Regions from separate parts of the Planococcus alkaliphilus genome, predicted to be linked through region 1. Evidence: riboswitches for the same ligand, from Rfam matches in the RefSeq annotation. Region 1 holds a riboswitch; each other region holds the start of a gene.
The links. Region 1 has a riboswitch for thiamine pyrophosphate ahead of tenA (thiaminase II). Riboswitches for the same ligand answer to the same signal wherever they lie in the genome.
Positions count from the first base shown of each region.

Region 2: linked by a shared signal. The riboswitch ahead of AC2EXB_RS18520 (peptide-methionine (S)-S-oxide reductase) and the one ahead of tenA (thiaminase II) in region 1 are both predicted to bind thiamine pyrophosphate.
Region 3: linked by a shared signal. The riboswitch ahead of AC2EXB_RS10850 (YkoF family thiamine/hydroxymethylpyrimidine-binding protein) and the one ahead of tenA (thiaminase II) in region 1 are both predicted to bind thiamine pyrophosphate.

Region 1 covers NZ_CM168060.1:3,255,830-3,263,453, reverse strand. Annotated here, with positions in the region: gene AC2EXB_RS16990 (carbohydrate ABC transporter permease) at 169-1,083, opposite strand; gene AC2EXB_RS16985 (carbohydrate ABC transporter permease) at 1,084-1,995, opposite strand; gene AC2EXB_RS16980 (ABC transporter substrate-binding protein) at 2,012-3,334, opposite strand; gene AC2EXB_RS16975 (ABC transporter ATP-binding protein) at 3,576-4,718, shown strand; TPP riboswitch at 4,739-4,842, shown strand; gene tenA (thiaminase II) at 4,930-5,613, shown strand; gene thiM (hydroxyethylthiazole kinase) at 5,615-6,400, shown strand; gene thiD (bifunctional hydroxymethylpyrimidine kinase/phosphomethylpyrimidine kinase) at 6,397-7,233, shown strand; gene thiE (thiamine phosphate synthase) at 7,217-7,624, shown strand, end outside.
Region 2 covers NZ_CM168060.1:3,540,474-3,548,097, reverse strand. Annotated here, with positions in the region: gene pepD (beta-Ala-His dipeptidase) at 1-921, opposite strand, end outside; TPP riboswitch at 1,751-1,852, shown strand; partial or broken gene AC2EXB_RS18520 (peptide-methionine (S)-S-oxide reductase) at 2,172-2,297, shown strand; partial or broken gene AC2EXB_RS18515 (branched-chain amino acid transport system II carrier protein) at 2,328-2,426, opposite strand; T-box leader at 2,578-2,826, opposite strand; gene AC2EXB_RS18510 (ABC transporter ATP-binding protein) at 2,969-3,643, opposite strand; gene AC2EXB_RS18505 (ABC transporter permease) at 3,645-4,679, opposite strand; gene AC2EXB_RS18500 (sensor histidine kinase) at 4,923-6,293, opposite strand; gene AC2EXB_RS18495 (response regulator) at 6,290-6,964, opposite strand; gene AC2EXB_RS18490 (zinc-dependent alcohol dehydrogenase) at 7,463-7,624, shown strand, end outside.
Region 3 covers NZ_CM168060.1:2,014,873-2,022,496, reverse strand. Annotated here, with positions in the region: gene AC2EXB_RS10865 (energy-coupling factor transporter transmembrane component T family protein) at 1-263, opposite strand, end outside; gene AC2EXB_RS10860 (ABC transporter ATP-binding protein) at 244-1,680, opposite strand; gene AC2EXB_RS10855 (ECF transporter S component) at 1,667-2,248, opposite strand; gene AC2EXB_RS10850 (YkoF family thiamine/hydroxymethylpyrimidine-binding protein) at 2,250-2,840, opposite strand; TPP riboswitch at 2,930-3,035, opposite strand; gene AC2EXB_RS10845 (M48 family metallopeptidase) at 3,217-4,509, shown strand; gene AC2EXB_RS10840 (DUF4240 domain-containing protein) at 4,655-5,425, shown strand; gene AC2EXB_RS10835 (beta-ketoacyl-ACP synthase 3) at 5,594-6,577, shown strand; gene AC2EXB_RS10830 (Gfo/Idh/MocA family protein) at 6,729-7,624, opposite strand, start outside.

The DNA.
Region 1 (7,624 bases):
CCTTCGCATTTCGTATTTGGAAGCGCATTTCACCAGCGAAACGCTCGTGTTCTAGACGGGTATCAGCGCAAACACACCGACAATTTTGATTTTCACATCACGCAACACGCTTTTCGAGCGTAAGAAGACCCTTCGCAAGATTTCGCGAAGGGTCTTTGGCAAGTGCGTTTATTTTCCGCCGGACTGTAGGTTGATGCCTTGGATAAAGTATTTCTGGAAGAAGAAAAACAATAGAATGACGGGGAGGAGCACGAGAAGCGATCCTGCCATCAAGTAATTCCATTGCGTATCCAGCTGCCCTTTAAACACGGCTAGCCCGAGCTGCAAAGTATAGAGATTTTCATCATTCAAGTAGAGAAGCGGGCCAAGAAAATCATTCCAAGCGCCGTTAAATGAGAAAATTGCTACGGTCGCGAGGGCTGGCTTCGTCAACGGAAGTCCGATTTTCCACCAAATGTAAAAATGGCTGGCCCCTTCGATTTTTGCTGCTTCGATCAGTTCTGTCGGAATGGTCATATAAAACTGGCGAAGCAGGAAAATGTAAAAGGCACTTCCGAAAAAGTGCGGAACGATGAGCGGATAATACGTATTGACCCATCCCAATTTAGAAAATAGCACGTATTGGGGAATCAGCGTAACAAATCCGGGAATCATCATGGTCGAAAGCACAATGGCGAACCAGACGTTTTTACCGCGGAACGGAATTTTTGCAAATCCGTAGGCAATAAACGAATTCGCCAATACACTTCCGATGACAACCAAGGTTGTGATGGTCAAGGTATTGATTGTGTAGGTAGTAAAAGGCGCTACTTGCCAGGTACGGATGTAATTCCCCCATTCCCACGATTTTGGGAAGAAAGAAGGGGGATAGGACATGACTTCTGCCATCGTCTTCAGAGACGTCGCAAACATCCACCAAAGCGGCGACAAGATTAGCAGGCTTCCCGCTGCTAATAAAACGAAATTGAAAAGGCGCCACATATTATTGCGGTTTCCGCGATGTTCAAAAAATCCGGTTTTTGAAATCGTCTGAAGTTTTTCCGGTTCATCGAGATAAGCTGTTTTTTCTTCCGGCTTGTCCATTTACTTGTCCTCCCCTTCATAATGCACCCAACGGGGAGCAAGTTTCAGGTTGATGACGGTCAAAATGAATACGATGACGAATAGAATCCACGACATTGCCATGGCGTAGCCCATATCGAAATTCTCGAATGCCTGGTTCCACATATACAAATTGTAGAACAAGAGGGAATTGGCGGGACCGCCTTCACCATTCCCGGACATAATGTAAGCTTCCTGGAAAATTTGGAAGCCCCCGATTAAACTGGTCACCACGTCGAAGAAAATGACGGGCGTAATCATAGGGATGGTGATATGGACGAATTGCCGCCACCGGCTTGCGCCGTCAATTTCAGCAGCTTCATACAGTGATTTGGAAACGCCTTGCATGCTTGCAAGGTAGAGGAGCATCGAACCGCCGACGCTCCACAATTTCATCAGGATTAAAGATGGCTTAGTCCAATCCGGGTCAAAGAGCCAGTTCGGCCCATCGATGCCGACCCAGCCTAATAGCAGGTTGACCATCCCGGTTCCGGGTTCCAGCAATTGCATCCATAAAAGGTAGACTCCGACGCCTGATAGAATTGCCGGCAAATAGTATAAAGTCCGGAAAAAACGGATTCCCGGTACATCCTGATTTAAAAGGGCCGAAAGGAAGATGGCACCTAATGTCGTCAACGGGACAGAAAGCAGGACGTAGTACAGCGTATTCCACAAAGAAGTCCGAAAAAGACCATCTTCCACGATAAGCGTTTGGTAGTTTTCAACTCCGATGAATTCCATCTGTGATGTTATATTGTAATCTGTGAAACTTCCCGCAAATGAAAAAAGCAATGGCCCAGCGGTAAAACCGATGAAACCGATGATGAACGGCAATATGAAAATGTAACCGTAGATGCTTTCTTTGCGCCTCATGGACAATCCTCTTTTTCCCAAAGGACCTCCTCCTAACTTATTGATTTTTTTCGATTAAGCTTTCTACATCCGTCTGGGCTTTTTCGAGTGCCTCTTCAGCCGTTTTTGATCCAAGGAAGAACTCATCGACCTGCGGATTAATGTAGTTGAAATAGCTAGGAGCTGTTACTGGTGCCGGCGTCAGCAAAGTATCTTCCATGCTGTCGACGGCCATTTGATAAACCATCTGGCCTTGTTCTGTCAGCTCATCGGATTCTGCAGCAGCCTCAGCTGCTTCAATGTTCGCTACGTTATCGAAGTTCTTAACCGCCCAGTATTCTTGCGCTTCGGCGCCAGTCAAGTATTCGATGAATTTCCATGCAGCTTCTGGATCGCTTGAGCCTTCGGGAATTTCAGCTACAAATCCGCCGCCCCAGCTCGTATGGCCGTTTCCTTCCTCGTATTCAGGCATCTGGACAACACCGAAATTCAAATCTTTCGCATAATCGCGGATTTGCGTATAAAAAGTCGGCTGTTGAACAATCATTGCCAAGTCGCCGCTGAAGAATGGGTTTCCTTGCTGGCTATCGATTTGGGCTTGGAAGGAGTTGACAACATCTTCACCGATGCGCTCTTTCCACGATTTTAGCCAGTTCAGGACTTCGACATTCTTTTCCGTATTGATATTGACGGTTTCGGTATTATGATCCGGCCCGAAATAGTTTTCGCCATTGGCGTTCAAAAGCCAGACATCGTAGCCAACTCCCCATAATGGGTAAAAGCCGAGACGGTCGTAGCTATTGCCGTTTTTGATATCCAATTTCGCTGCATATTCTTCCAGTTCAGCCCATGTTTCCGGCGGATCTTCTGGATCCAGCCCCACTTCTTCGAAGGCATCTTTATTATAGAAAAGGACGCGTGTATCAGTATTAAAAGGGATTCCGTATGAATCGCCTTCGTGAAGTGTAGCATTCCAAAGTTCTGGGTAGAATTTCTCTGAGAAACTGTTATCGTAGAATTCCGATAAGTTCATTGCTTGTTGTTCCTGTCCGCGGATTGCTGTGGCATTAATATCGTTAATGACAACATCAGGAGGATTGCCGGCAGCAATCGCCGCTAATTCCTTCGTCCAGATATCTCCCCAAGGGCTATACGTGTGCTTGACTTCGATCTCATCCTGGGATGCGTTAAAATCTTCAACGATTTTATCGACAATCGGACGGCGGATTTCAGAACCCCAGAATGTCCAAAAATCTACAACCACTTTACCGTCTTCATTAACCGCTTCTTCATCATTATTGCTGGTCTTGAAGCCGGCGCAACCACTTAACATTAAAGCAAGGCCAACAAGCGCGATGATGAATATCTTCATGTTTTTCATCCGGTTTCACTCCTTTAAGTTTATAAATACTGCTTTATTTACCGTGAAATTACTTTGATTGTCGAAGTAATTAGGGGTACTCGACAGAATTATTTATACTCGAGCCTCCTTTCAAATTGAAGAAGCATAGAAGCTCCTTCTTGTGGGTAAGTATATAACAAGTTCTTCTGCTTTTCTATGTTGTATTTGTAATAAACAGAAAACTGTATATAATTAAGAAAAAGAAATGGGGAAATTGAAAATGGCAGAGATTTCAATTAAAAATCTGGGTAAAACTTATGACAACGGCGCAACAGCGGTAACAGACTTTAATCTTGAAATCCAAAATGAGGAGTTCATCGTCTTCGTTGGTCCTTCGGGCTGTGGGAAATCGACGACTTTGCGCATGATTGCTGGCCTCGAGGAGATAACGGAAGGCGAATTCTTCATCGATGGAAAACGGATGAATGAGGTCCAGCCGAAAGAGCGGGATATTGCCATGGTTTTTCAGAACTACGCTTTATATCCCCATATGACGGTCTTCGAAAACATGGCTTTTGGACTAAAATTGCGTAAGTTTAAGAAAGCGGATATCCGAAAGCGCGTAGAAGATGCGGCGGACATTCTTGGCTTGCGGGAATACTTGGATAGAAAACCGAAAGCTTTGTCAGGCGGGCAGCGGCAGCGGGTGGCGCTCGGGCGCGCAATTGTCAGGGATGCCAAGGTCTTCCTCATGGACGAGCCTCTTTCAAACTTGGATGCAAAACTGCGCGTCCAAATGCGGGCGGAAATTGCTAAGCTGCATCATCGGCTGAAAACTACGACCATTTATGTCACGCATGACCAGACCGAAGCGATGACGATGGCAACGCGCATTGTCATTATGAAGGACGGCCATATCCAGCAAGTCGGCAGCCCGAAAGAAGTCTACGATTTTCCAGCCAACCGTTTTGTTGGAGGCTTCATCGGGTCGCCGGCAATGAACTTTTTTGATGGACGATTGGAAAAAGGGGCATTTGTGTTGGGAGATCGGACAATTAGCATCCCGCGGGAAACCTTGGATGTTCTGAATAGCCGCGGGTATGAAGGCAAGCATCTGACACTGGGAATTCGGCCGGAACATATCCACGTCAACAGCGAAGATTTATCCGGACTCCCGGTCAGTGAGTTTGATGCGACAATCACCGTTTCCGAATTGACGGGTGCAGAAACCATTCTCTATGCCACTTATGCTGAACAGGAATTTATTGCGCGCGTTGAGGCAGATACCGCAATCGAGCCGGGCCATACAGCTCGCCTGGCTTTTGATATGTCGCATGCCCACTTTTTTGATACCGAGAATGGGATGCGCATCAAAGCTGAAAACTCAGATAAATCTTTTGCAGAAGTTGAATCTGTGCTATAGTGATTTCGACAACCAAATAAAACACCCACTAGGGGAGCCGGATATCGGCTGAGACGGGCATAAGCCCGGACCCTTTGAACCTGATCTGGATCATACCAGCGTAGGGAAGTGGCGAGAAGCATGCTATTTCTCTATCTTTCAATGCATACGCACACGCCGCTTTCCTTAACTGGAGAGTGGCGTTTTTATTTGCAAAAAAGGAGATGGCGAAATGAAATTTTGTGAAGAAGTCCGGTTGGAGTGCAATGGAGTATGGGAAGCAAGTTTTGAACATCCGTTTGTCAAAGGAATCGCAGACGCGACACTGCCTTTAGACATTTTTCGCTATTACGTTATGCAGGATGCCTATTACTTAACACATTTTGCAAAAGTACAGGCAATCGGTGCGGTAAAAGCCAAAGATTTAGAAACGACCAAACGCTTCGCATTTCATGCCGAGCATACTTGTGCGGCTGAAATGGCTTTGCACGAATCATTCATGAAACTTCTTGGAGTGACCGAAGAGGATTGGGATGAATTTGAACCATCGCCGAATGCTTACGCGTATGTATCGCATATGTACCGCTCGGCTGAAGGGGATTTGGCGGACGTCCTCGCTTCAATTCTTCCTTGTTACTGGCTTTATCAGGAAATCGGCGACCGGCTTAAAGAAGCGAAGCCGGATCATCCAATCTACAGCCGCTGGATCGAAACTTATGGCGGAGAGGAATTTGCGGCACTTGTAAACGAACAGATCGAGCGGATGGACCTTCTCGCAGAAGGACTAACCGAAACACGGCGCAAAGAACTGAAGGACCGTTTCCGCAGAAGCAGCTATTACGAATGGAATTTTTGGGAACAAGCTTGGACGATGCAGACATGGACGGTAAAGCCATACACGAAGGTGGGTGTTTAAAGTGAGTGAGAAATTGCGCGCTGAAAATCCGATTGTCCACTGCATTACGAATCACGTCGTTTCAAACTTCCAGGCCAATGGATTGCTTGCCATTGGGGCTTCTCCGATCATGGGCGAAGCGCCGGAAGAAGCCGCTGAACTTGCGGCAATTGCTGGAGCCGTGTCACTCAATATTGGAACCTTGAACGTACAAACTTTGGAAAGCATGCTCATTGCCGGAAAGACAGCGAATCAATTGGGCCGCCCAGTCGTACTGGATCCTGTAGGTGTAGGAGCGACAGCTTTCAGAGCAGCTGCGGCGAAAAGAATTTTAACGGAAGTGAATATTGCCGTGTTGCGCTGCAATGCAGGCGAGCTTGCCGCGATTTGCGGAACCGAATGGCAAGGGAAAGGCGTCGATGCCGGCAGCGGTGAAGCGGATATGAAGCAGCTGGCAGTCGAAGCTGCAGGCAGGCTCGGTCTGGTTGTAGCCGTAACAGGTTCAATTGATATTCTTACGGATGGCAAAGAAATCGTGGAAATTCCTTTTGGGCATCCGCTCATGTCGGCGATTACCGGATCTGGCTGCCTGCTAAGTGCAGTGGTTGCTGCCTATCTAGCCGTTTATCCGGATAATATTTTAAGTGCTGCCGCAGAAGCCTTGCGTTTTTACGGGAAAGCAGGGGAACGAGCAAGCCACTCAGCTCCCGAGCCTGGCAGTTTTCAAATCGAATTCCTGAACCAATTGTCCCGAACTGGGAAAGGCGATAACGAATTGCCCGCCGGAAAGGAGCTGCAGCAAAAATGATTCCACAAGTATTAACCATTGCCGGATCGGATTCCGGAGGAGGCGCAGGAATTCAAGCGGACATTAAAACATTCCAGGAACTCGGAGTTTATTCGACTTCTGTTCTGACGGCCGTGACCGCTCAGAATACGCTAGGCGTTGCCGCTATTTACCCAATGTCAAGAGAAGCCGTTCGGACTCAATTGCAGGCTGTCGGAAAGGATTTTCAGCTAGCGGCATTGAAAACCGGAATGTTATTTAATGAAGAAATCATTGAAGAAACGGCCAAGTGGATTCGGCATTTCAATTGGCGGCAGCTGGTCGTCGACCCGGTCATGATTGCAAAAGGCGGAGCGAATTTATTGCGCGCAGAAGCAGGGGCTGCACTGAAAAAGGAATTGCTGCCTATAGCTGCCGTAGTGACGCCGAATATACCCGAAGCGGAAGTCTTGAGCGGTATCGACATCATTGACTCCAAGTCACGGAAACTGGCGGCGCAAAAGATTCTGTCGTATGGCTCCGAGTCGGTCATCATCAAAGGAGGCCATGGCAAGGACGAATATGTCGCAGAAGATTTCTTTCTTCATCAGGACGGGGAAGAGCTGCTGTTCCGGTCGCCTCGGATTGCGACAGTGCAAACACATGGAACCGGCTGTACCTTTTCAGCAGCGCTGACTGCGGAACTGGCAAAAGGAAAATCGCTTAAAGACGCGGTTTACACGGCTAAACAATTTATCCATGCAGCTTTGAGCAGTGAATTGAATATCGGAGCTGGGCACGGGCCAACCAATCACGCCGCCTACCGGAAATATATGAACGAAAGAAGGGAAATGAATTATGTCGAAATTCAGTGAAGGACCGGTCGTTTATTTTATTCTTGGAACGGAGAATGCGGGAGGAAAAGATCCATTAGCAGTTTTGGAAGAGGCTTTAAAAGCCGGCATCGATTATTTTCAGTTGCGTGAGAAAGGGCCCAATGCGTTAAAGGGCGCGGAGTTGCTGAAATTTGCGCTCGACTGTAAAGAGTTGTGCCAGCACTACCAAACCCCTCTCCTTGTCAATGACGATATAGAGCTAGCCTGGACAATTGGCGCAGACGGCATCCATATCGGCCAGGACGACGCACCAGCTGCAGCGGTTCGCAAAATTTTGGGTGCTGACAAACTGCTCGGCATTTCGGTGCATTCCTTGGAGGAGGCAAAACAGGCAGTAGAAAGCGGAGCGGATTATGTCGGCATGGGACCT
Region 2 (7,624 bases), 280 kb from region 1:
TTCTTGAACTGTGATTTCCATATCGGGTTCTGTCACCCTATATTCGTTTTTATAGGTTGTTCGGTAGGACAGAACTGTCTCAATTACTTTTTGTTTCTCTTGAGCATTCACGAAAATTACCGCTTCTGTTTCCCGCGGGATTGCATTATAATGAATGCCGCCGCTTATGTCTCCAAGCATGTAGTTTACTTCATGGCTGAGTGACACCAAGGTTCTCGCCATCAGCTTGTTGGAATTGACCCGTCCTCGGTGTATGTCCTCTCCGGAATGACCACCTGTCAACCCGCGGATGCTTATATTCAATACTGTCATTCCGTTTGGAACAATGGTTGTTCTCTCTAACGGGACCTCAATTCTGACGACTGGGCCTCCTGCACAGCCAACAACAAATTTCCCTTCCTCGTTGGCATCCAAGTTAATCAGCACATCGCCTTCCATCTTTGCCATGTCAAAGTGTTCGGCGCCGACGAGTCCCCTTTCTTCATCACTAGTGCATATTAATTCCACATTCGGATGCTCTGCATCTTTATCGGCCAAGAGGGCCAATGCCAGTGCAACTCCTATTCCATCGTCTGCGCCCAGCGTTGTTTCTTTTGCGATAATTCGGTCTTCCTCGATTTCGATTTTTATCGGGTCGGTGTCAAAATCGTGCACAGTCTCTTTATCCTTTTCGCACACCATATCTGTATGAGCTTGCAAGATGATAGTTGGTCTTGATTCGTATCCTTTTGTGGCAGGTTTTTTAATGACGATGTTCAGTTTTTCGTCCTTCCACCAATCAAATCCGTGTTGCTCGGCAAAACCGATCAAGTAAGCTACCACATTTTCTTCTTTTCCAGAACAACGCGGGATTCTGGTCAAGTCTTCGAAGTACCGAAAAACTTCTTTAGGTTCTATACTTTCTAATAATCTGCTGCTCATGAAATAACTCCTCCTTCTTTTAGCCAATCAAAATGGTCACTTCAACTAAAGCTATTACAATTCCGACAAAAAAGGAAGTAGTTCCAGGCAAACTCTATCCAAATGAGTAGGAGCCTTGTCTTTATTAGTTCCCTTATAAGTATGGAAATTTTTATGATGGTTAAGGATAATAAGGCAATAGATGCCCATGGGTTGCATTTTTACATTCTTCTCTTGGTATACAAACCACTGGATCATAATTCTCATAATATAGAGACGAGATAAGAACTGAATGAGAAGAATAGAAAAATCAAATTGAAAAACTGGAAACATATTTAAGCTTGATGAAGGAATTAGTGGGGAGGATGAATTCTCCGACACAGTTTAGGCAACGCTAGTCATACACTCATTTAACTAACAAATTAAATTCGTGGGATGCAAGATTTTCTCACGTGAATCGGAGCATATGCAAAAGGGTTTCGCAAAATTGCTTTTTCAAAAATAAATCCATTGAGTCCTGTTATTTTTTCAATAAAATTTTATAAGAACCTCTGTTGATAATTATGAGAAGATGATGAAGTAATATCAGGCCAAATGTGCTAATGCAATAGGGGAGGTGGAGTACATAAAGTGTTCTATTAAAAGGAATAATTAAAGAAGTTTAGACTGATACGCAGTATACATGCCATCAGTTCTTGGAAGAAAAGGGGCCATATAAGAAGTTCTTTTCTTCTTGTTCGTATAAGTATCCATTTACGATTAATAGTATTTAATTAACAATAATCAGAATGAACTGGATATATTTCACGAGAAATGATACCCTTACTTTAGATATTCTGAGAATTGAATATAAAAACACTAGGGGAGTCTTTTTAAGACTGAGATGGAGCAATCCGGACCCTTTGAACCTGATCTAGTTGAAACTAGCGTAGGGAAGTGGTTGCTATGTATTTTATCTATTCCTAAAATATGATCAAAACCACTCCATCGCTGGAGTGGTTTTTTTTACTTGCCGGGTATTTTTTATGCACTAGGGAGGGAGTTAAGGAAAAAATACATGGAAATTAAAAAGTTGCATATTATCTCTACAGGAAGGCAAGAGCCAGAGCCAGAGCAGTTAGCAGATATCAGCGGCAGGACTCATGTTGGCATCGAATTTATCCATCTTCAGAGGAATTAAAAACTCTAGTCGAAGATAAACTTCTTTTAAGGAATAGGCTAGTCTCTTTCGATTTATGGGAAAATCAACAATCATCGCTTAACGTCGATAAATGGAAGTAATCTATTTAGCAGGTGGATGTTTATGGGGAGTTCAGGCTTTTATAAAAACTATACCTGGCGTCAAGTTCACAGAAGCAGGAAGAGCCAACATCGGACAAAGCAACAGCCATAATGGCCATAAATGGCAATAGAACACCTGTGAAAAGGAAACCGGTAATCGCTGGTCCAAAGCTGCTTCCGGATTCCAAACCGAGAAGAGGGGGGAAGATCAGATTTCTAGCCCCGAAAAATAAAGAAAAAAGCATAAATCCTGCAAATACGACATTGGTTCGATTCATCATAATTCCTCCTGAATTTTAGTTGCATATTTCTAGCTGTTACAGCCTCAAAACAACTGTGACTGCTATTTTTTTACCGCCATACTCAATTTTTTGTATAAAAAAACCCGTCCCTTAAAAAAGGGACGAGTTTAGCTCGCGATACCACCCATATTCCGCAAGTTCCATACAAAAGAAACATTCCGGCGCTTAGTCGACGTACAATCATACATCTTCCCGATAACGGAGGAAATCCGGCAAATCTTACTATTTCAGCTTTGCATCTCGGAGATGATTTTCGGATAAGATCTGTCCATCGGCTTCCACCAGGCGCCGACTCTCTGAGGAACAGTCATCTTCTCTTACTCTTTCTCGTCATAGATTCTTATTTATACAACTTAACTTATCAAATGCTAATTGGAAAAGTCAATCTATTTTATTGGTTCGAGATAGATTAGTTTCTAATTTTTGGTTCTCGTATTATACTGTTGCAACTGCTTAAGCGGGAAACAAAAAGAATAGCGTACACGTCACTCGGCCAAACCATCTTTCATTGTAATGACGCTGTCGGCATACGCCAGCATCTCCTCGTCATGCGTTACCATCAACGTGGTGATGTTCAACGTTTTCGTCAAATTGCGGATCAGTTCCATGACATCCTTTGACCGTTTTGAATCCAGGCTAGCCGTCGGTTCGTCCGCAAAAAGCATCTGAGGCTTGTGGATGATGGCCCGGGCAATCGCTACCCGTTGTCGTTCACCGCCTGATAAAGACGCGGGGTACGCCGATTTCCGATGTTCCATGCCGATCAGTTTCAGGATATCGGCAATTTCCTTTTGTTGCTGCCCTTTTTTTAACGTCGTTTCCGCTACTTCGAGCATCAGAGCCAGCTGTTCTTCTACAGTAAGAAAAGGGACGAGGTGCGCTGACTGAAAGACAAAGCCAAAGTCACGAGCCCTGATTCTTCGAATTTGCTCCTGGTTCATATCCGTCATATTCTGTCCATTGAACAGGATTTTTCCGTCTGAAGCCGGCTGGAGCCCAGCGGCGATTGTCAGCAACGTGCTTTTGCCGGATCCGGAAGCACCGACAAGTGCGGTAATTTCACCTTGCTGCAGCGTCAGGTTAATCCCTTTTAATATTTCTTCTGAGACTTCTCCGGTTGTAAACGTTTTTCTGAGTTCATTGATCGTGAAAATGGTCATATTACACCTCTCCTTGTTGAATCGCTTGCAGCGGTTCGACTTTTTTGATCTGGATGCCTGACAGGGTAGCGCCGACAAAACCGATGACGAGGAATACGATGGACAATTGGACCGTGGTCACTGCGGTTAAGCTGAACGGCATGCCGTCCGGTGCGATAAAGTTGAAACTTTGGCTGAGCGCAATCGACAACGCCAGTGCAATGACGGTGATAAAGAACATCTGCGTCCACATCATTTTAAATAACGTACTTGTCTTCACGCCGATTGCTTTCAGAATTCCATACAATCCGATTTTTTGCACATTCATCATGTAGAAGAATATGGCGAATAACAATCCACTGATCACAACGAGAAACCAGACGATCATGTTGAGGGATAGCTGTTCTGCACTATAACTGGGAATCGTATTGAGGAACTCACTGTTCGAAAACGATTGCAGCCCATCGATGACTGGGGTTTCGTCTCCATCTGGAATAAATATCAATTGCATTTCATTTACCCGGTACATCTCTTTGTAGTTCTCCATATTGATGAAAGCGACTGGAGCATGGCTGTACTTTTGCTGATCGACAAATCCCTTCACAGTAAATTCGCCGCTGAATTGATTGTTGGTCAGCGTATCTCCGACTTTTAATCCTTCATCTTCCAAAGAACGGTCCAGGATAATTTCACCTGCTTGGACGTTTTCAAACAACTCCGAGTCCGTTGAAGTGACAAACGCGACACTGCGCTGTTTGTCTGCTTCGTCATTCAAGAATCCCATTTGAATGGACAGCGCAGCAGCCCCTTCTTGTTCCTTCAAGACCGCTTCTTGGGTATTAGGGTCAATCAGCGACAGATTATACGTTTCTTCCGCGTCTTTATCCATATAGAATTGGCCATCCGGCAAATCTTTGATTAATGCGGCATTGTCCTGGGACAACCCGTTCGCAAGACCCGAAATAATGAACGTCAAAAAACTGACGAGAAATACGATTGAGCCCAGAATCATAAATTTCACTTTGCTTTTTTTAATTTCTTTCCATGCCATGTTCATCTGTAAGCCTCCAATTTCTTTATTAACCTCAGTTTAAAGGGCTTAGATGAACGGAAGATGAACGTGGTGTTACATTTCGCAAAGGAATTCGTGATGGGGCAGTTGACCAGTGAAAATAAAACAAATGAAAGACAAAAAAGCCAACAGCACATTATTTTCGCGCGGTTGGCTTCTGCTTACTGTTCCACTTTTGTTTGTATCCAGAATGTTGTAAAGAAAACTGAACAGACAGTAACTGACGTATTACAAAAGAGGGAGTTTTACCTGTACGGTCGTCCCCGTTTTCGGTATGCTTTTAATTTCAATTGTGCCTTCGTGCAATTCGACAATCTCCTTTACGATGGCCAATCCCAAACCCGATCCTTTCAGTGAACGCACCCGAGCCTGATCTGCCCGGTAAAAGCGATCAAATGCAAGGGTCGCTTCGTCCGCGGTCATGCCGATCCCTTCATCCCGAATTTCCAGCGTCATCTCCTCGAGAGCAGAACTTAAACGGATTTCAATAGCGCCGCCCGGCTCGCTGTATTTGATTGCATTGGTCAATAAATTCTCCCAGACTGTTTGAAGAAGGACGGCATTTCCCTTCACCTTTACAGATGCCAATTGGGCTGAAATTCCAAGCTCTTTTTCATCAAATGCATAGCGAAGATGGGACAGGATGTCCCGCACTTGCTGGTCGATGGAAATCACTTCAGTGAGCTCCTGCACTTCTTTATCAAAAGATGCCAACGTAAGCAATTGATTGGTCAACAGGGACAAATGCGTCGTTTCTTCCTGGATAATTTCTGCATATTTCTTCTTCTCTTCTTCTCCGCTTCCGCTCTGTTGGAGAAGGGATAAATAGCTTTGAATGGTATGAAGAGGGGATTGGATGTCATGTGACACATTGTGCACGAACTCTTTGCGTTTTAATATGGATTGTTCAACTCGCATACGCATGGTAACAAACTGATCGGCCAACCGCCCAATTTCATCTTTTCGATGGATGGAAAGGGGGACGTCAAAGGTTTCCGTACCCATCTTTTCCGTTGCTTCCGTTAATTTGGTAATCGGCTGAATCAATAATTGTGCCACCAGCAGCATGCCGATAAAACTCAAGATAATGATGCCGACTGCCAAGCCGCCAAATAAGAGATGAAGTTCCTGGAACAGAAGCTTAATATCCGGCCTCAAAAAGAGTGCACGGTTTTCCCCATTCGCTTCCAACGGGACACCGATGGAATTTTCCAGCTCGTTGGCGAAAAATCCGGTGACGAAAGTTTGCCGCGGAAATTCGCGGATGCCGTTAAAGGTATCGCCTTGGAGAACGTGCTGAATGTCCGCCTCATCAATCGTTTCGTCACGGAACTCCGCACCATAGCGATTTACAGTGTTGCCATCTGTGAGATACAGCTGGTAACCCGCATCGCCTAGCATCTGAAATGTAGCTTCGATTTGATCCACCGGTACACCTTCGACGAATTCGGCAATCGAAGACGCAATAGCCAGGTTTTTGTCGTTATTCTCTGCTTTCAAGTGCTGGTGGTAATAGGTGTTCATCGCAAAAAAGGAAATGATGCTGCTAATGAGCATCGTCGCAAAAGTGAACCAAATGAATTTGACGTAAAGGCTCATGGATTCACCTCGAGTTTATAGCCGACGCCCCGTACCGTCGTAATCTGAACATCAGATGCGAAACGTTCCAAGCGACCGCGCAACCGTTTGATGTGCACATTTACAGTCTGTTCATCGCCTTGGAAATCAATGCCCCAAATTCGTTCAATTATCAGATCCCGACTCAAAACTTGTCTGGGTTTGGAGGCGAGCAGTGTGAGCAATTCGAATTCCTTCAGGGGGACGAGGAGTATTCCTTGATCTGATCGGACTTCGTAGCTTTTAAAATCAATGGTCAACGAACCGACGATCAATACATCTTCTGCAGGATGATCGTATCTCCGCAAAATGGCTTTGACCCGGTACAGCAATTCCTTTGCTTCAAAAGGTTTAACCAAATAATCGTCAGAACCGGCTAAGAATCCGCGCTCCTTGTCTTCGATATGATGACGAGCCGTAAGCAAGATAACGGGAAGATTGTAGTCTTTCCGCAATATTTGCGTGAGTTCAAATCCGTCAATGCCCGGCATCATGACATCCACCACCGCTAAATCTACGCTCGTGGATTTTAAGCAGGATAAAGCTTGTTCTCCTGAATCGGCTTCAATTACTTCATAACCAATTTGGCGAAGTTCGGCTGAAACGAAATTCAGCATATGTAAATCGTCATCTACCGCGAGTATCCGTATCATGTAAGTCCTCCTCATGCACATTCAATAAATAGACTATAAAGCTTACCAAACAAAGAGGCAATCAATGAGTGGATAAGTAACTGCCTCACCAGCATTCCAAGAAAGAATACTTTCACTTCCTTTTAGATAATATATGAGGGATTATCGGAAGGATAGCAGCTGATAGAATTAGCTTCTATCCTTTTTTTCGTTTAAGTGTACTTTTACGAACGGTTCTATTTTCGTTGTTGTATAGTTAACTAATTCTGGATTGATTATAATTAGGAGAAACGCATTGAAATGTATATAGGAAGTTAAATGCCCCATATAAAAAAACTTTTGAAAATGCAGAAGAAATTGATAGAAACTGATTATGCGTCTTAAATGAACCACCGTATGCCGAAGGGTACGCATGGTGTTGTGAGAAGCCGAGAGTAAATCACTTTTTTCTGATTAATAAGTTTATTTAAAAAGAGGAAGGGAAAGGAGACTGTAGTAAGATAAAATGGAGGGATGAAGATGAAAGCCGTAACTTTTCAAGGCGTGAAGGACATGAAAGTGAAAAACGTGAAAGATCCTGAACTTGAAAAAAAGGACGATATCATTGTAAAAATTACTTCAACCGCGATTTGTGGATCCGATTTACATATTTATCAAGGAGCTTTACCTGCCAGAAAAGAT
Region 3 (7,624 bases), 1.2 Mb from region 1:
TATGACCAGATGACTTCGCCGCTTGTATCAGCAGCAAAAACGATGGCCGTCCATAAATAGCCGAATGCACCTAAAGCAAAAGGGAGCATAAACAAAGACCAGGTTTTCCAGTTCACTTTGCTCATGAAAACTTGCATAAGCAGAACGCCGATCCAGAAAAAGAACGGAGTCCATGGGTTGAAGAAAAAAGCGATGGCGAACATCGAAAGGGTCACCAGAACAAATTTCAGCGAAGGGTTCATGTCATGCAAAAGATTTTGCAAACTGTACAACTCCTTTCGGCGGAAGCAAATGGTGTTCAGCGAGCAAATCCGTATTTTTCCAAACTTCATGGGTAGGGTATTTTCCGGTCATTTTCCCGTCTTTTAACAGCAGGAGGGAATCGGCGAGACTTGCTGCAAATTCCATATCGTGCGTGACGATTAAGAACGTGGCGCCTTCGTCTGACCGTTCAGCAATCAGTCGATGCAACTCTAGAAGCGCAGCTGCGTCCTGGCCTGAAGTCGGTTCATCCATCAAAACAACCGTGCGCCGGTCGGCAAGCATCGCACCAGTTGCGACCCGGCGTTTTTGGCCATGACTGACTGAAAACGGATGGTCGTATTGGATTTCCTTCAAGCGCAGCCGGTCCATCAAATCTTCCAATTCGTCTGGAGTTGAAATGCCAGAAAACGCCAGTTCTTTCGCTACGGTTTTTTCTAAGAATAAATACTCAGGAGACTGCGGCACAAATCCGACTCCAGGTGATTGGATGCTCCCGGCATTAAGCGGGTATATTCCGCATAATGCCTTTAATAACGAAGATTTCCCACTGCCATTTGGCCCGGCAACGACCATGATTTCACCTTTATGGGCAGTAAATGATAGACCGGACAAGAGTTCTTTCCCATTGGCCTTTACTGCAATTCCTTCAGCCTTTAGAACGGTTTCTGAACCCATTGACGAAATCCGTTCAGGCAATGAAACTGGAGAACGGACACTGGCTATTTTGTCGCTGATAAAACAGCCAGAGGGATCCAATTGGATTTCCCGGCTGAAAAAAGAATCCCATAAGTCGAGCCGGTGCTCTACGGCAACAATTGTCAAATTCAAGTCTTGCTGCAAATGGTCTAGCCAGTGGATAAACTCTTTCGCAGTTACAGGATCCAAATGCGAGATCGGTTCGTCCAATAACAGCACTTCAGGTTCCATGACCAACGCACAAGCAGCTGCAATCCGCTGCTTCATACCGCCTGATAGGGATTGAATCACTTCATGGCGTAAGGCTGACAAACCAGTCAGCTCTAAAACTGCTGTGATTTTTGCGTTCATTTTCTCACGGGGAACATGCAAATTCTCCAGAGTAAAAGCCAGTTCTTCTTCAACCGTCGGCATGCAAAACTGGGAATCGGGATCCTGGAAGACGGTCGCGACCCGGCGGTTGATTTCACCCGGCGCATACGACTCAGCATCTTTCCCGAAAAGCCGGATGCTGCCTGTGAGCTCTCCATCGCAATTAAGCGGGTATAAGCGATTCAAGAGGTAAAGAAGCGTACTTTTCCCGCAGCCGCTTGGCCCTGAAATGACAACGCGTTCTCCGTTATGGATATCAAAGGAAATAGCAGACAAGGTCGGCTGTTCGTCGTCTGGAAAACGGAAGCCAATCTGTCTAAGTGAAAAAACGGCTTCATGCACGGGCATCACTTTTCTTCGAACGAGAAATGGCGTAGCCGCGAAGCGAACCCGTCGCAAGCAGGCCATCCGAAATGAATTTCCCGCCGATCCCAGCAATAATCATGCCGCTGAGCACACGCAAGGTAAACATCAAAGCGACAAAAGAAGGGTCGAGTGCTGCATAGCCTGAAATGAAATAGCCGTATACAAAACTGAAGACGGCGGAACCGGCGCCGGCAAGCATCAGCACAGCAACATTGAAATGCTTGTAGCCAGTTATGGCAAAAGCCGCTTCTGCGCCTAGGCCTTGTACAATGCCAGACAATAGGAGGCGGGGGCCGACCGCGTTCCCAAGCAGCACTTCAATCGCTGCAGCCATCGATTCCGATAACACCGCGGCTCCTGGTTTTCGGATGATGTTCATGCAAATGATCGAAACGATAAACCAGATCCCGAACATCCATTCATAGGCGAGCGGACCGATTACAGCCGCCCAAATGTTCGAAACGTGGACAAATACCAAATAAACGATGCCGAAGACAACCGCAAATAAAGACATTAACACGACTTCTTTTAATTTCCACGATGTCAGCATTTTATTTGCCTCCGTGTGATGGGCTATTGATGCTCATCGATACCGTCATGACGAGATGGCGATGCTCTTCTGAACGGGCATTTGTAAATGCTTCTTCATAAAAGGCAAAGACCTCATGAATATCGCCATGAATGCCGCTTGCGTAATGCATCGAATCATTAAAGACACCTTGTTCTTTTGCACGGTCCACTTCACGGTAAATAACCGCCATATAATCCGGGTTGTTCATTGGATATAGCGCAAATTGAGAAGAGACATATTGCTTGGTGGTATCTGTGTTCAACAATTCATCCGATTTTTCCAAATACACATCTCCCGCCGAGTCGCCGGGGCAGCCGATGGAAAAAGTGCCCGAAAGCGCGACATGTTCACCGGTTTTTGCCGCATGCAAAGCTAGTGCTTTTGCGACGTTGAAGACATGATTCTGTTTTCCGCGAATCACCGTAGAGACGTCGTCTGTATGCATCCAGACATTCGAAGTGTCTGTTTCATTCAGTGCCCCTTTGATGATTTTAATGAAATCGCCGGTCATCGGATGAAGCGAAAAGCGAAATCCGACAATCGGGCTAGTGCCGCATTGCAATGGTTCCATATTGAATTCCTCCTAAAAATGTGCACAAAAAAAGCCGCATCCGCGAAGATGCAGCCATAATCTACAAATAATTTCAAAAGGAATCATTTCAGAAATGCGCCGCACTTCCTCACGCAGGTCCTAACCTGATCGAGTTATAAGGGATTGAAGCTTGCGCTTGCATCTCAGCCATAATGGGCACCCCTAGTGCAGTAAACGGTATGCGGTTTTTGTGGGCCGGGTTTGCCCGGTTGAGTTCAGTGTAGCGGATATGGATAAGGAAGTAAAGCACCTAAATAACATAAGGCAGGATTCAAATACTTTGAATTCAAGTATTTCTTTCTGACTCCATGTGCTATTATATGTAAGTTATTCCATATTGAAGGGAAGAGGATCATTGGACAAATCTGCAATTCAGTCGAACAGAGAAACCATCTATTTCATCACTAGCTTGATTTTCAGTATCATCATTTATGTATTCGCCATCATTTCTGTCGTCGGCATTGCCATCGCCCTTATCATTTTTGCTTTTATGCTTTTTGCCAACGCCATGATGTTAGGATCCATACGCGGAAACGGCGTGCGGATCCACGAACGCCAATTTCCGGATGTCTACGAACGAGTGCAAATTCTTTCAAAAGAAATGGAACTCAAAAAAGTTCCAGAAGTTTTTGTCATTCAGTCGGAGGGTGCATTGAACGCCTTTGCGACCCGTTTTTTCGGCCGCGACATGGTCGTCTTATATTCAGAAGTGTTTGAACTGGCATGTGAGCAGGGCCAAGAAGAACTCGACTTCATCATCGCCCACGAACTGGCACATGTGAAACGACGCCATGTCTGGAAGAATCTTTTGATTGTGCCGGCAGGGTTTATTCCTTTCTTGAGCCAGGCCTACAGCCGTTCATGCGAATACACTTGCGACCGCCATGCAGCTTTCACGATCCAAAACGCTGCGGCTGCAAAACGCGCATTGACGCTTCTCGGCATCGGCAAGAAAATGTATAGCGAAGTCAATGAAGAAGCTTACCGCGAACAGATTTCATCCGAATCGAACGGCATCGTCTGGCTCAGCGAAGTGCTTTCGTCCCATCCGCTCCTGCCAAAACGCATTCAGGCAATCCAGCAGTTTGAAGGAAACGATGCCCCTATCTACACACAGAATACGGGAAGAATTGCCATTGGGGCAACACTGATTTTTGTGGGCATAACAGCTGTTTATTTCATTAGCATTGCGCTTTTTGCCGGTGGAACACTCGTCTACTCCCAATTTCTAAATGGGTTTGACGATGCGCTTTATGCTGAGGAGGATTTTTCGATTGATGGGCAGACGCCATTGATTGTTGCCGCAGCTGAGGGCGATTTAGCAGGTGCTGAAGAAGCTGTAGCTAATGGAGAAGATATTCATGCAGTCGATGCTGATGGAAGTTCCGCTTTAATGTATGCAGTTTTTAATGGTGATAACGAAATGGCTGCATACTTAATTGAAAATGGAGCAAACGTTAATTCCATGGATGATTATGACACCGCCATCGGGAATGCCGTCTATTATGGTGAATACGATACGGCTTTATTGCTTTTAGATTATGGCGCTGATCCGGAGCTTGAGGGCCCGGATGGGATGTCAGCCATGGATTATGCAGAAGCGTCATCCGAGGCGGAATTTGTCGAGTATTTGGAAACTGGATTTTAATGGGACGAAATTAAATTAAAAGAAATAAGTTCAAATCCGCCAATTCTTGGCGGATTTTTTTATTTTAGCACGATGGCCTTCTGACAAAACATGATAATATGGGTTAATATCATTCAGATTATATAAGGAACGATAGGAGAATTCCATGGAAAAATCACTCGTCTGCATCACCGCTTATTCAAACAAGTTTTGGAAGATCAAAGTGCAGGGAAATATGTTTATCGTCTCTTACGGAAAAATCGGAACGCAAGGCTCCATCAATACGAAAGAGTTTTCTTCAGAAGAACATTGCCTGCTAGAAGCGAATAAACTGATTCAGTCAAAGCTGAAAAAAGGCTACAGGGAACAGGAAGAGAATATTGGCCAAGCCAGGCAGATGACTGAGGCAGGGTTCTGGCAGTTAATCGATGCCGCTCATCAAAAAGGCGATTTCATGGAAGAACAGCTCGAGTGGCTCATTGAACAGCTAGCGAGAAAATCCATCAATGAAATCGTCCATTTTGATATTCAATTTAACCGTGTTTATCAAAAATCGTATACGTCCGATTTGTGGGCTGCAGCTTACATCATCATGGGCGGATGTTCAGACGATTCCTTCGATTATTTTCGGGCATGGCTCGTGTTCGCTGGGAAAGAAGTTTATGAACAAGCAATAGCGGATCCAGAAAGCATCATGCCTTATTTAGATGAAGAAGAGGTGCCTGAATTCGAAGATTTACTGTCGTGTGCGACGATCGCCTTTGAAGAAAAGACTGGGCTTGAGCAAGAAGAATTTCTCAATATATACAATTCCTTAGCGGGAGATGAAGGTCCGACTCCGGAAATCGAGTTTGACTGGGATGAAGATGACGAAGCAACCTTGAGCCGCAAGTTTCCGAAGTTATGGGCAAAGTACGGAGAAAATCCTTTAGGCTAATAAATAAGCATACGGGATTCCTGCATGAAAATATTAATCAATTAGAGTCGAGCCTAAGTTGAAAACTTATCAAATTCATCTTAGGCGTTTTTTATTCAGTAAAATTAGTACCTATTACTAATAGTTGATGATAGAATTAGGCGTAAGCAACTTGAAGGGATGAGATTATTGATTATTTCTAAAGCCAGAATTACAGCCATCGGTTCCTATGTGCCTGAAAAAATATTGACTAACCATGACTTGGAAGAAATGATTGATACCAATGATGAATGGATCGTCCAACGGACGGGCATTAAAGAACGCCGAATCGCGGATGAACGTGAATTCACAAGTGACATCTGCATAAAAGCTGCTGAAAATTTAAGGGAGCGTTTTGATAAAACGCTGGAGGATGTCGACATGATCATTGTTTGTACGATGACACCGGACTTTAAGACGCCGAGCGTATCTGCCTTGGTGCAGGCGAAGCTTGGCATCCTGAATACGGGTGCCATTGATTTGAATGCAGCATGCTCCGGATTCACCTATGGAATGCAGGTCGCGAACGGTTTAATAACAGCCGGCATGAACAAAAAGATTTTGGTTATTGGTGCAGAAACCTTCTCTAAAATTCTGGACTACAGCGACCGTTCCACTTGTATTTTGTTTGGAGACGGTGGGGGAGCGGTTCTTGTTGAATACGACGAAAGTTTGCCGAGCTTCATCGCTTCACATTCCGGTACGGATGGACAATTAGCCCATAACCTCTACTGTACAGATCTTTCAACGCAAATGTTCGGCAACGAATTAGCGGTCAATGGATTTGTCACGCAAAATGGACGCGAAGTCTATAAATGGGCAGTCAACACCGTACCGAAAGGAATGAAGGCCTTGATGGATAAAGCCGATTTTGAAAAAGAGAAGGTGGATTGGTTTGTCCCGCACAGTGCCAACCTCCGGATCATTGAGTCCATCTGCAGCAGAAATGATTTGCCGCTTGAACGGACCATTTACAGTTTGGAGTATTTTGGAAACACGTCTGCGGCATCCATTCCGCTATCACTGGACAAAGGGGTGCAGGAAGGAAAGATCAAGGCGGGTGATAACTTGTTGTTATATGGTTTCGGCGGGGGATTGACACATGCGGGGATGTTAATCAATTGGTCGATCTAAGGGAAATAAAAAGGAGTTGTCCCCATTTACTTTTGGGACAACTCCTTTTGTGTTAAATCTACCAAACAGCATTTTAAAAGATTAAGAATTCCAGAACCATTCATGAAGAACAGCTTTTTAGCGGAAGCCAATAATCATCAATTTGCCTTCTTTAAGAAGTTGCTTGGTTAAATACTTGGCCATTAACGGATAAAGCTTCAGGTTTCTCACAACTGCTCTCCATTCGGTAATAAACGACTTCCCGCGAAGAAATCAGGAAACCGTGCATCGCTTCAAGCACATGCTGCGCAAGCTGTCCGCTAGCACGGTGTTTCTCTCCATTCAAGATGGCGTGCGCCATGTCCGCTACACCGAGTCCGCGTTCATTTCCCTGAAAATCTGAAATTAGCGGAATGTCGGAAAAAGTTTCATCCCCTTTTTTCCGTATCCGGACCGGTCCGCCAAATGTATTTGGATCCGGTAAGAGCAAGGTTCCTTCGCTGCCGTAGATTTCAATGGGCGGCAGGGAAGAGCCGCCAAAAGCATCAAAGCTCGAGGTGAGCGTAGCAATCGCACCGGAGGCAAAATCGATTGTTCCGGCAATATGTGTTTCCGTGGAAACGGTGATTTTCTGACCGGCATTCGGTTCACTTGACACGGTCCGTTCGGGATAACTGATGCGGGCGGATCCGGCAATTCGCTCTACCGGCCCAAGCAATGCAATCAAAGCGGTCAGGTAATAAGGGCCCATATCAAATAAAGGACCGCCGCCTTTTTCATAATAGAAGGCGGGATTCGGATGCCAATGTTCATGGCCTCGTCCGATGACAAATGCCGACGCGCCAATGGGTACGCCAATTTCTCCTTTTTCAATCAGCTGAAGAGCGGTTTGAATACCAGCTCCTAAAAAAGTATCAGGAGCGCTTCCGACAACCAATCCTTTTTCATCGGCTTTTTCTAAAACGCGTTTAGCATCCTCGAGCTGGATCGCCAATGGCTTTTCGACATACACATGTTTGCCGGCTTCCAAAATTTGAAGCGATACTTCTGCGTGGACTTTTGGCAATG